Regions from separate parts of the Priestia sp. SRI_019 genome, predicted to be linked through region 2. Evidence: a T-box and tRNA genes for the amino acid it is inferred to sense, from the RefSeq annotation. Region 2 holds a T-box; the other holds one or more tRNA genes.
What was found. The T-box of region 2 lies ahead of leuS (leucine--tRNA ligase). A T-box ahead of a tRNA ligase gene usually reads a tRNA of that ligase, here a tRNA-Leu.
Positions count from the first base shown of each region.

Region 1 (6,807 bases), on a different contig from region 2:
TTTTAATTGGCATGCTGTGCAGCTTTTTTTTCTTTTTAGTTTATCACAAGCTCTATTCCTACTATCCGGACCTCCTGCCTACAGAGTATATGCAGAAAATTTTAGGTAAGACACTGGGAACGCTTCTTGCATTCGTATATATCGTTTATTTTTTATACGATGCATCACGAGTTCTAAGAGATTTCGGAGAGATGCTTCTTACTTTTGCTTATCCCGATACGCCTTTATTTATTGCCAATGCCTTATTAATGCTGGTCATTATCTATATAACCCGAAAAGGAATTGAAGCGATAGCGAGATCAGGAGAGCTTCTGTTTATTTTTATGTATTTTCTGGCTGTTGCAGGCTTCATCTTAATTATTAGCTCAGGGCTAATTGATTTTAAGAACTTACAGCCGGTATTAAAAGAAGGAGTACTCCCCGTTGCGAAAATTGCTTTAACCGAAACGCTATATTTTCCTTTCACAGAAGCTATTGTATTTACCATGCTTCTTCCTTACTTGAGCAACCCAAAAAAAGCGAGTGTCACTATGCTATGTGCAACGGGATTAAGCGGAATTAATCTAATTATTACGATGATCATTAACATTAGCGTGCTTGGAGTTGATCTAACCACAAGATCACAGTTTCCTCTTCTGAGTACTGTCCAAACGATCCAAGTAGCTGATTTTTTAGAGCGTCTAGATGTATTTTTTATGTTCGCTATGGTTATTGGGATTTATTTTAAAGTTAGCATCTTGTTTTATGCTTCTATAATAAGTACAGCTACTTTATTTAAAATTAAATCTCCTTCCCGTCTAGCGTATCCTTTAGGTATCATTGTGTTATTTTTGTCGATTACAATCGCTAGTAATTTTCAAGAACACCTTTATGAAGGGTTGCACGTAGCGAGATTTCTTTTACATATGCCGCTATTTTCTATCATACCTATACTGCTTTTGATTATCGCCTTTTTGAAAAATAGGAAGAAGCAGCAAAGATAGTATATCTCTAATAAATAGAAAAAATAGCGTTAAAATTATCGAGGTGATGTTTGTGTATATATGGTTTTATGATCATTTTGTTAATACCATCTTATTTCCGCTTACTTGCATCGTGCTAGTGTGCGTATCATTAGGACTGTATGCATACTTTAAGCTGAAAAAAATGAAAAATTGATACTAGATGGCTATTTCCCTCATCTAAAACAAGAAAGATACAACGAGATAAAAAGCAACTGTTATTCCAGCTGCAATTAAAGCTGGCTTTAATTTATACTTGGCATATTCAATAACAGATAAATCTAATATTTTGGCGATGGTATTCGTATCGTCGCTTAAAGGCGAAGAAAACGCTCCAAATGAACCGCTTGCAAACACCGCACCGATAATTAATGGCAAAGAAAGATCTGCAGAACTCGCAAGCGATACGCCAAGCGGCATTAAAATCCCCCACGTCCCCCAAGCAGACCCGATAAAGTAAGAAATAGCAGCTCCAAACACAAACATAAAAGGAGTGACAAACATTTGAGGAATCCACTTAGAATGTGCGGTCACGAAATTCGAAAAACCCAAGTCTTCTGTAACAGCGGATAACCCCCATACTACCGATAACAGCAAAATAACTGACATTAAGTCATTCCCTCCTGTGATAAACCCATTAAGCAAATTCTGTAATGTAAAGCGCTGAAATAAGAAAAAAATGAGGGTAATTAACGTAGTCATAATTAAAGCTACTACCATCGCTTCTAGCACGTCTGCTTTAATAAATGCTTCAAAAAAGGTGTGACTCTTACGATGTCCACTCCACCATGTTAAAAGTAAGGTGAGTGAAATCACAATAAGTAAAGGCACTAACAGATTCCAAGGCTTAGAAGGCAAATCCTTCGATACGCAAGGATGACAATCATGCCAATCTTTTTCGTCTTCTTTCTTGAGCTTCATAGGAGCTGTAGATGTTGAATGATGAAAAAAGCTTAAATAAATCCCTACTAAAATAATCACAATCGAAAAGAAATTATAAGGAATGCTTTGAATGAACAAAGAATAAGCGTCTTGTTTTATGCCTTGATGATCAATCGCCATTTGAATGATGGATACCATGTATCCTACAAATGCCGTTGCCACGGGAATTAAGACGATAACAGGAGTAGCAGTTGTTTCAATAACAAACCCTAGCTCTGCTGTCGTCATTTTCACTTTTTTCAGCAGCGCTCTCATGATGGGCGCGATTGTAACAAAACGAAATGTGGGAGCACTGAATGTTCCAATGGTTGAAACATAGGTTAAAATAAGGGCTTTTTTTCTTGTATCAATTCTTTCAGCAGCTGTTTCTACAAAACCTTTAACTCCTCCAGCCATCTTAATCATTCCGATAAGCCCTGAAAACGCGTATAAAAAGACGACGATTTCTATATTACTTTTATTTCTAAGAGCTTGTACAACATAGTGAAGTAGCTTTTCAACACCTCCGATAATCGAATGATCAATTAAATAAGCGCCTACTAATAAGCCTAAAAACAACCCTGGCAGCACTTGTTTCGTGAAAATAGCTATGGGAATAACAATTAAAAACGGTATAATCGAAAACCAACTAGATTCCATAGGACTCTCCCCTATCTTAAAAACCATATTAGATGTCTTCACGTATCGTTCATTAGCTTTTAATGTAACCCCAATATTGTGTGTGTATTCACGAAAGCAACACGTATAAGCAGTACTGCTTTAATAAAATATTTCTGATTACAAACAGCATAATAAAACTCTTTATTTCTACAACAAAAAAGCAGTTTGCACATGCAAACTGCTTTTGAAAAGAAGCGGAAGACGAAGTTCGAAATCGCGACCCCCACCTTGGCAAGGTGGTGTTCTACCACTGAACTACTTCCGCGCATATATGAAAGTAAAGATGCAGGTGAAGGGACTTGAACCCCCACGTCATAAGACACTAGATCCTAAGTCTAGCGCGTCTGCCAATTCCGCCACACCCGCGTGTGAATTAAAAGCTAACTCCAAAGTGGCAGGGGCAGTAGGAATCGAACCCACACTGACGGTTTTGGAGACCGTAGTTCTACCTTTAAACTATGCCCCTAGAAATGATTTCTTCAAAAGAACCTCGTTTATTAACGACGCTATATCATAATAAAAAATATATGGAATTTCGTCAATAGATCTTTTGATGAATCATAACTAGTACTAGCGGTTTTCAAAAAACTGTGAGGCATATCACAGCTTTTTACACATTACCTTCACCAGCTGCAGTCCTCTTTAATCTCCCCTATTTGTTTTTAGAGACTCTGCTGTAACAAAGTACTATACAAAATGTCTCCAAAATCTTGTAAAGACCGAAAGAATATGTAGGAGTGCAGATTTTACAGGAGGCACGTTTTTTTGAGAATCCGTATTAACATTCACAGGTTCTCCCTCATTCCCCACAAGCATACTGTGAGAAATTTTAGTTTCAATAGCCCCTGTTAACTCGGCTGCAAATTCTTCACTATCTATCATAACCATGGATTCAGTGTTTAAAAATGCAGATCGTGAATCTAAGTTAAAAGAACCAACTGCACTTAAACGCTGATCATAAACAACAGATTTCCCGTGAATTGAATAAGGCTTTTGATATTCATAAAGCTTCGAACCAGCTTTTATAACGCGATTCTTTACTCCCAAGTATGCAGAAAAAGCCATCGCATTTGGCGTGGATGTAATCGAATTAGTTAAAATAATTCTTTGCACTTTTGGTTTCACTCGCTTATCTATATACTGTTCCATCTCTTTTGTTGGTACGATATAAGGACTTTGAACAACAATGGATTTTTCAGCTTGTTGGGAAAGCTTAATAAATGTTTTCCATATAAAAGGACTTTTATTCATTCTTTGGATAGGATTTGTAATAAAAGAAACTTTTCTTGTAGGTATCGTTGATTCTCTCCATACAATATAAGGATGAACAAAAGGTTCGTTTGCTTTTTTGGCCTCTTCGTATTGATCTATCAACAATTTTTTTCCTGAAAGACCGCGAAATTGTTTAGTTTTGTTGAGCTTTGGAAAAGCTTTGCGTGTATACGGATGAGTCCATAATTTCTCTACATACTTCTCCATCGAGAGAATGGCACTATGACTTTCTTGCTTTGTGTTATAAATCAGCACATCACGGTCATAGACAAAATTTTTATTTGGTTGACTGGCCAAGTATTTATCTCCAATGTTTCGTCCTCCACTAATACCTAATTGGCCATCGACTACTATTATTTTATCGTGAAGACGATTATGCCATGTCCAAGGTTTAAAAATAATAAAGGGCTCATAGTACTTTAATTCAATATTATTGTGGAAAGCTAGAGCATACAGAACATTTTTTCTCTTGCCTTTTAACCCATGAGAGATCCCGTCTAACAGCACTCGAATACGTATACCTCGATCCGCAGCTTCGAATAAAGCGCCCATAAGTAAATCCGAAGAACGACCTTTACCGATGGAAAAGTACGCAATATCGATTGTATGCCTCGCTTCTTGAATCATCTGCATCCGAACAAGTCCTGAAAAATAACCATTTTCTAAAAGCATAACTCGGTCTGTGGATTCTTTCTTCCCGTAAAAATTCTCAGTATTCATTACTTTTAAGTCTTTTCCCTTGTGCAAAGGGACATAAAACAGTACCACTGCAGTTACGAATACATATATGAAGTACAATACGACAATCATTATTAGTATATTTATTAGCATGTTTCCTGTCACAATCCCTTCCCATTCTTATTCTTCTGTTTTTATTAGGATTCTTACTTTTTTAACTTCTATACCTTTTAAAATAAGAATGGAATGATGGATTATTTATTACACCACTGTTGATTTCCGTGCCAGTCTTCGCCTTTCCCTCCAAACAATAGCTAGAAGCAATTATATAGATGAAACCTACGTTCATACTACCAATAAAAAAAGCAGAAGTTGATTATCTTCTGCTTTTACAATTTATACTCTCTATTGTGAACCTGCCTAAGTAAAACAGCGGCTCTTTTATTGATTAAGGTCGTTCTCCATATCTTTTATATCTTGCTGAAACTCTGTTAAACGCTGACGCTGTGTTTCAGAAGCATTTTCAAGCGCATTCTCAATTTGCTGAGAGGCTTCATTCACTTCACCTATCGCTTGCTTCGCTTCATGGCCGTACGATGCATCATTTTTAGCTTCATTTGCTTGTTCATATGCATCTACTGCTTCTTTATGCCCCTGCTGCGCTGCTTGAAACGATTGTTGTTTATCTTTATTATATGGGTATTTTTTCATCATAGTGCTCCTTTCCATTTGTTCACTCTTTAGTGTGGCATTTTTCTACTTATTCATACGATGCTTCAATAGGTTAAGGCTAAGTGAATATTCCTCATAACAAATCCCTCAATCATTTAAGAGCCCTAGAAAATATCTTCTGTCTCCTGAAATATTTTCTATATTTTACAGAAATGTATAATCACTTTCTTTAGCGGACATCATACGAATAGCTTATCTGAACGAAAAAATGTATTGGGGTTGACTGCATGCACTTGTTTCTTTCCTTTTTGATCATTTGTGCAGGGATTATATGGATGGAAATAAAAAGATTACCTCAACACTCCCATAAAAAGGAACGGAACATTTTTATTGTGTTCATGACAGTCAGTATCATAATAGCTCTTGCAAAAATCTTTCGGCTGCCTCTACCGAACCCTTCTGATTGGGTAGAAGGAATGTTTCGACCTTTAAGTCACTTATTATTCCGTTGGATCACTTAATTAGTGTATATGGCAAAAGGATGTGCTCATTTTGCTTAATGAAATCAATATTTCAGCTGCGCAGTTTCGCAAATTAGTAACTTTGTATAGCATCGGAAGCACCATTATTGTTGTACCTGCCGCTATTACAGCTGATGCTCATCAAGATGCCTGGATTGCCGCACTCTTCGGTGTAGCATCAGGCATTGGCTTAGTTTTGCTTTTTACCTCACTAGGAAAAATGTTTCCAACGCTTACGCTGATGGAAATGAACGAAAAAATTTTAGGCAAACTATTTGGAAAGATTGTTTCTGCTGTTTTTGTGTTATCCAATTTATTTATCAGCAGTCAAGTTCTTTACTATGTAGGGAATTTTCTCACTACACAAATTCTTCCCTACACGCCGCTTACAGCCATTCACATTGCATTTATGGGTGTGGTCATCGTAGGAGTACGCCTAGGAATAGAAGTTATTGCACGAAGTGCCGAGATTTTATTTCCTTGGTTTGTCGGATTATTCGGACTTCTCATTTTGTCTATGATCCCTCAAATTAAAATAGAGCATATTCAGCCTGTGTTCGAAATCCATCCAAAAGCTTTTATTCGGGCTGTTTTAACGTTTTTAAGCATGAGTTCTTTGACTTACACTATTCTGCTTATGATTTTTCCTTCCCATACACCAGACACGAAAAAGGCCACTCAATCCTTTTATATAGGTAATATAGCCGGTGGACTAGTGATGGTTACGTTAATCTTACTCGGAATTCTAGTACTTGGTCCTTATTACTCCCAAATCACCATGTTTCCAAGCTATGAATTAGGAAGAAGAATTGATGTAGGAAACTTTCTTCAAGGAATTGAAGTAGTCATTGCTATTTTGTGGTTTATTACTCTCTTTTTTAAACTTTGCATTTACTTTTACGCTACTCTTTTGGGGTTTGCCAATGTATTTCATATAAAGGACTACAAGCTATTTTCTTTTCCAGTCGCGCTCATTATGATTACCCTTTCCCTTATTGTGTATCCAAACGTTTCTTATCAAAAGGATTGGGATACAAAAACGTGGATTCCCTACAGCTTAC
Region 1 is NZ_JBYCZN010000002.1:545,984-552,790, forward strand. Features, by position in the region: gene AC2YJL_RS13070 (GerAB/ArcD/ProY family transporter) at 1-983, shown strand, start outside; gene AC2YJL_RS13075 (Na+/H+ antiporter NhaC family protein) at 1,182-2,582, opposite strand; tRNA gene AC2YJL_RS13080 (tRNA-Gly) at 2,797-2,868, opposite strand; tRNA gene AC2YJL_RS13085 (tRNA-Leu) at 2,888-2,969, opposite strand; tRNA gene AC2YJL_RS13090 (tRNA-Trp) at 2,996-3,069, opposite strand; gene AC2YJL_RS13095 (phospholipase D-like domain-containing protein) at 3,291-4,685, opposite strand; gene AC2YJL_RS13100 (hypothetical protein) at 4,995-5,264, opposite strand; gene AC2YJL_RS13105 (GerAB/ArcD/ProY family transporter) at 5,769-6,807, shown strand, end outside.
Region 1: it encodes a tRNA-Leu, which carries the amino acid that the T-box ahead of leuS (leucine--tRNA ligase) is inferred to sense. The anticodon was not compared.

Region 2 (6,807 bases):
ATATAAATCCATTTTATCAGGGATTATTATTACTCTTATTGCATTAGTGGGACTCGTGTTTTTCCATGGTTGGCCTACATACGTTGTTCTCTTGGTTGTTGTAGGGTTTGGATCTGGTATTGTGTTTCCGTCTATGTATGCAATGGCAGGGTCCGTTTGGCCACAAGGCGGAAGAAAAGCATTTAATGCGATGTACGTTGCTCAAAATGCAGGAGTAGCTATTGGCGCCGCGGTAGGGGGCATTGTAGCGTCTTATTCATTTACGTATATTTTCTTAGCTAATACAATTTTATACGTTATTTTTCTGCTTATTGCTATTTTTTCATATCGTCATATTTCGGTTACCGTAGGACAAACGAATGTCCTTAATGAAGCAGGGAGCATTGGGCATAGAACGAAGCTGACTGCTCTTCTTATTTTATGTACGGGGTATGTTTTATGCTGGGTGGCGTATGTTCAGTGGCAAACAACGATTGCTACGCATACGCGTGAGCTGAATATACCTCTTTCCAGCTACAGTTTGCTTTGGACGATTAACGGGATTTTAATTGTAGTCGGTCAGCCTTTGATTGTACCCATCATTCAAAAAGTAGCAAAAACGTTAAAAGTACAGGTCCTAATTGGAACGGTTATTTTTGTGGCTTCTTTTGTTATCGTGGTGAATGCTACAACATTTCCGCAGTTTTTAACAGCAATGGTTGTGTTAACAATTGGAGAAATGTTCGTTTGGCCGGCCATTCCAGCTGTTGCAAGTCAGTTGGCTCCATCTGGAAAAGAAGGATTTTATCAAGGTGTAGTTAACAGCATGGCTACTGCAGGTAAAATGATTGGTCCTCTCTTTGGAGGCGTTATTTTCGATGCGTTTAATATGTCTACGCTGTGCTATTTATTAATTGGGCTATTGCTATTCAGCATGTGTACAACATGGATATACGATTATAAATTAAAAGAAAAACGTCAGCGTTCGTTAACCATCTCTAAATAAATAGAGATGGTTTTATTTTTGACTGCTTAATAAACGTAGGAATGTCTTCAGTATTCCTTTAATAATATAGTAAGGGTCGTGACAAGCAAAGAAAGGAGTATATACCTGTAAATATGTAAGCGTTTTCTAATTATATGACTTCATGGGGGGCTAAACATGCTTAGTATGATTGGATTAATTGGAGGATTATTGCTGCTCATTGTATTAACGATGAGAGGCATGAATTTATTTATAGCAGGTCCGCTCAGTGCTTTAGTTGTTGCGTTAACAAGCGGAATGCATTTATTTCCACAGCTTGTGAAAGAAGGAGAAGCAAATTTTGTTGGAAATTACATGTCTGGTTTCACAGGATTTATTGCGGCTTGGTATTTAATGTTTCTATTGGGGGCCGTCTTTGGAAAAGTAATGGAAGACAGCGGGGCCGCTGATAGTGTTTCCCGCTGGATTGTCAGTAAACTAGGAATGAAAAGAGCAGTATTGGCGATTGTACTTGCCTGTGCGGTCTTAACATACGGAGGAGTCAGTCTGTTTGTAGTAGCATTCTCTGTTTATCCAATGGCTTTAAGCTTATTCAAACAAGCCGATTTGCCGAGGCGGTTTATTCCTGCTGCTTTAGCATTTGGTTCGGTTACGTTTACGATGACCTCGGCTGGGTCGCCTGAAATCCAAAACTGGATTCCAATTGAATATTTAAAGACTAGTCCGTATGCAGGATGGGAAGTTAGTTTAGTTGTAGCGGTAGTGATGGCTGTATTCGGCTACTGGTGGTTAAAGCGCTTGATTTCAAAAGCAGTTAAAAATGGGGAGCGTTTTATATCACGCGAGAAAGATCCAGTAGTAACGGAAAATCAGTCTCTTCCTAATCCTTTATTAAGTTTGCTTCCGCTTGTGGTCGTGCTCATTATTTCTTTTGCACTTCATAAGCCCCTTCAGCAATCTGCGCTGATTGTTGCACTTTTAAGCGGCATCATTGTCACATACATTGTAAATCGAAAGCATTTTAAAGGATTTTGGAATGCAGCTTCAGAAGGAACGCTGGGTGCGTTAATTGCTATTGGGAATACAGCTGCTGTCGTAGGTTTTGGAGGGGTTGCTAAGGCTGTTCCCGCGTTTGGAGTGGCTGTAGATGCCATGACGCATATTCCAGGAAGTCCGTTGATTGGAGGAGCTATTGCCGTGAGTGTTATCGCAGGGATGACTGGTTCGGCTTCAGGAGGTCAGGCGATTGCTTTGCCAATTTTAGCGCCTCACTATCTAGATGCTGGTGTAAATCCAGAAGCTCTCCATCGCGTAGTAGCTATTTCCTCTGGAGTATTAGATTCCTTGCCTCATAATGGTTATGTCGTAACAACAATTAATTCTATTTGCGGAGAAACTCATAAAGATGCGTATGGATCAGTTGCAGCAATGACGGTGATTGTGCCGCTTGTTGGTCTTGTACTTGCGATCATCCTGTTTTCTTTTGGATTTGGCATTTAATAATAGCAGCTAAAGAAAGTAGGGACTGGGATAAAAGTATTTTAGGTGAAGGAAGATCCGAACGATGAATCGTTCGGATTTTTTCATGTTTATAGTGAACGTAGGTTTCATTTGTTTAGGTGCTTCTAGCTGCGGAGTGGAGGGCAAGACAAAGACTCCTGTAGGTGAGACCCCGCATGAGTGTAAGAAACGAGGAGGATCATCGGCTGCCAGAGGAAAGAGGAGCCTTGCACGGAAATCAACAGCGGTGTAACCAAGAAATTCATACTAGCGCATTTATCCCATTTGTTCGTTTTTAAATTGGATTGATTTAATTATGTCTCAATCCCTTTTTTGTTTGGCCGTGGATGTATGTTTTTGGGAGAAGTTGTTCATATATAAGAATAAAAGAGAGGATTTAGCAACAAAGCAGTGCTGCAGTGCAGAAACTTTTACAAAATCCCTTGAACAACTTGCAGTTTACGAACATATTATTTACAATACAAGGTAGTATGATGTAAAAACTATGATAAGGAATAGTAGTGAACGAAGCGAGCTAAGAGAGCTGACGGGTGGTGCGAGTCAGCAAACGAGCGTTCATGAACTCACCTTGGAGTTGTAAATGTGAAGTAAAGTAACATTTGCCGTCTATCCGCGTTAAGGAAAATGAGTGAGTACATAATTGTGCTAATTTGGGTGGTACCGCGGGAAGTTTATTCAACCTCTCGTCCCTTTGTTTGAGGGATGAGGGGTTTTTTAGTTTAATTAAATACAGCTGGAGCGTACAAGGAGGATTATGTATGGCTTTTAATCATGAAAAGATCGAACAAAAATGGCAAAAAGTTTGGGAAGAAAATAAAACATTTAGAACAACGGAAGATGAAGGAAAGCGTAAGTTTTACGCATTAGATATGTTCCCTTATCCATCTGGAGCGGGTTTACACGTTGGGCATCCAGAAGGTTATACAGCAACGGATATTTTATCTCGTATGAAGCGTATGCAAGGATACAATGTACTTCATCCAATGGGATGGGATGCATTCGGACTACCTGCTGAACAGTACGCATTGGATACAGGAAATGATCCGGCTGAGTTCACTGAACTTAACATTAATAATTTCCGTCGTCAAATCAAATCGTTAGGTTTCTCTTACGATTGGGAGCGTGAAATTAATACAACGGATCCTACCTACTACAAATGGACGCAGTGGATTTTCTTACAGCTATATAAAAAGGGCTTAGCTTATGTGGATGAAGTAGCTGTGAACTGGTGTCCTGCTTTAGGAACAGTGCTTGCAAACGAAGAAGTTATTGACGGCAAAAGTGAGCGTGGGGGACATCCGGTTGAGCGTCGTCCAATGAAGCAGTGGATGCTTAAAATCACAGCTTATGCAGATCGTTTACTAGAAGATTTAGATGAGCTTGATTGGCCAGAAAGTATTAAAGAAATGCAGCGCAACTGGATTGGCCGCTCTGAAGGAGCTCACGTACACTTCACAATCGATGGATACGAGGACACGTTTACCGTGTTTACAACGCGTCCTGACACGCTATTTGGGGCAACGTATGCCGTTTTAGCACCTGAACATCCGTTTGTAGAAAAAATTACAACAGCCGAACAAAAAGAAGCAGTAGAAACGTATTTAGATCAAATTAAAAGCAAAAGCGATTTAGAACGTACAGACTTAGCTAAAGACAAAACTGGCGTATTCACTGGTGCTTATGCAATTAACCCTGTAAACGGCGAGAGAATGCCAATTTGGATTGCTGACTATGTTCTAATGAGCTATGGCACCGGTGCAATTATGGCTGTTCCGGCTCACGATGAGCGTGATTATGAATTTGCGGTTAAATTTGAACTGCCGATTAAAGAAGTGGTAGCGGGCGGAGACGTTTCAAAAGAAGCTTATACAGGCGACGGCGAGCACGTTAATTCAGACTTCTTAAATGGTTTAGATAAAGAAGAAGCAATTTCAAATATGATTCAGTGGCTTCAAGCAAATGAAAAAGGTGAAAAACAAGTAACGTACCGTCTGCGTGACTGGTTATTCAGCCGTCAGCGCTACTGGGGTGAACCAATTCCTGTTATTCACTGGGAAGATGGCACAACAACGGCAGTTCCTGAAGATCAGCTTCCGCTTGTGTTACCAAAAACGACTGAAATCAAACCGTCAGGCACAGGTGAATCTCCGTTAGCAAACATTGATGACTGGGTGAACGTTGTAGATCCGGAAACAGGCAAAAAAGGGCGCCGCGAAACAAATACAATGCCTCAATGGGCAGGCAGCTGCTGGTATTACTTACGCTACATTGATCCAACAAACAGTGAAGCGTTAGCAGATGCAGATAAATTAAAAGAATGGTTACCGGTTGATATTTATATCGGTGGAGCTGAACACGCTGTTCTTCACTTATTATATGCTCGTTTCTGGCATAAGTTTTTATATGATATCGGCGTAGTTCCAACAAAAGAGCCGTTCCAAAAACTGTTTAACCAAGGTATGATTCTTGGAGAAAACAACGAAAAAATGAGTAAGTCAAAAGGTAACGTTGTAAACCCAGACGAAATCGTAGAAAGCCACGGTGCAGATACGCTTCGCCTTTACGAAATGTTTATGGGACCTTTAGATGCATCAATCGCTTGGTCAACAAAAGGGCTTGATGGTGCACGCCGTTTCTTAGATCGTGTATGGCGCTTACTTGTTAACGATAACGGTGAATTAAGCAGCAAGGTTCAAGAAAGCAATGACACTACGCTTGAACGCGTGTATCACCAAACGGTGAAAAAAGTAACGGAAGATTACGAAGGCCTCCGTTTTAATACAGGTATCTCTCAGCTTATGGTATTCATCAATGATGCATACAAAGTTGACGTGCTGCCAAAGCAATACGTAGAAGGATTTGTGAAGCTATTAGCACCAATTTGTCCTCATACGACTGAGGAATTATGGAGCAAACTAGGTCACGAAGATACAATTTCGTATGAGGCTTGGCCTGCGTTTGACGAAGCGAAACTTGTAGATGATGAAGTGGAAATTGTCGTTCAAATTAACGGTAAAGTACGTGCAAAAGTTAATGTACCTGCTGAGGCATCTCGTGAAGAGCTTCAAGATATTGCAATGGCTAATGAAGATGTTCAAGAGTTCATTGAAGGTAAGACAGTGCGCAAAGTGATTGCTGTGCCTGGTAAATTAGTAAACATCGTAGCTAATTAAGTATGGATGTAGAAGAGAACCCCTGACTAAAGAGCAGTCAGGGGTTCTGTTCTAGACCTAAGCGCCTGATGTCCGCCTTTCGGGTTTGACATCAGGTGCTTAGTCAAACCTTTAACTACGATTGGAAAAGCTTAGGCATCTTGCTGCTTAAGCTTTTCTTATTTAGTGGCATAAAGGTATTTGAATTTGCTACAATAGCGATAGCAAGCTGAATGAAAGAATAGAGAGGAATGACGAAGATGGAAGAAGTAAAAGTAATTACGCCTGAAGAACTTCAAAAACGCGTTGAAAATGGAGAAGAACTTCATTTAGTTGATGTGCGCGAAGATGAAGAAGTAGCAGAAGGAATGATTCCAACTGCTAAACACATTCGTATGAATGATATTCCAGCTAATGTGGATTATTTCGATAAAGACAAAGAATATATTTTCATTTGCCGTTCGGGCCGCCGCAGTGAAAACGTATGTTACTACCTTCAAGAACAAGGATATAAAGTAACAAATATGGTTGGCGGTATGTTAGAGTGGGAAGGAAAAACGGTTAATAAATAAAAAAGAGGCTGGGACAAAAGTATCTTAGCTGAAGTGAAAAATGAACCATTGATCAACACGTTTGATTAGTGGTTCATTTTTTTTGTTTCGTTTCTCCTAGCAGTTGATTGGAGGGTAAGGGGAAGACTCCTGCGGGAAAAGCAGAACAGGTGAGACCCTGCGGAAAGCGAAGTCTTGCACGGAAATCGGCTTCCGTATTACAAGCGGTTCAGCTCATGTATCTCATTTGTTCGTCTTTAGATTGGATTCATTTCGTTATGTCTCACTCTCTTTTTTGAATGAAACTTCTGCCATCCGACTAAAATGATAGCAGGAAAACAAATGATGACTAAATCTATAAAAGCCCTCATAAAAATAGAGGTAGTAAGAGATTGAAAATCAGTACAAAAACCATCATCAAGAGAAACAGTCCATTCTGATTGAAACAAATTTGATAGGACAAGGTGGTCGAAGCTGTGATACAAGTAAAAATGTTTGATAAAGAGCATGAAAAAGATTTAGAATTTGCGGTGAATCGATTTTTACGGAAATTAGAGGATGAAGACGTCGTTGATATTAAATACCAAGTGACAGTTGATGTTGATCGTGATGAGCAGGT
Region 2 is NZ_JBYCZN010000001.1:47,005-53,811, forward strand. Features, by position in the region: gene AC2YJL_RS00255 (MDR family MFS transporter) at 1-985, shown strand, start outside; gene AC2YJL_RS00260 (GntP family permease) at 1,142-2,464, shown strand; gene AC2YJL_RS00265 (hypothetical protein) at 2,529-2,717, shown strand; T-box leader at 2,961-3,179, shown strand; gene leuS (leucine--tRNA ligase) at 3,244-5,658, shown strand; gene AC2YJL_RS00275 (rhodanese-like domain-containing protein) at 5,898-6,209, shown strand; gene AC2YJL_RS00280 (sporulation protein Cse60) at 6,665-6,807, shown strand, end outside.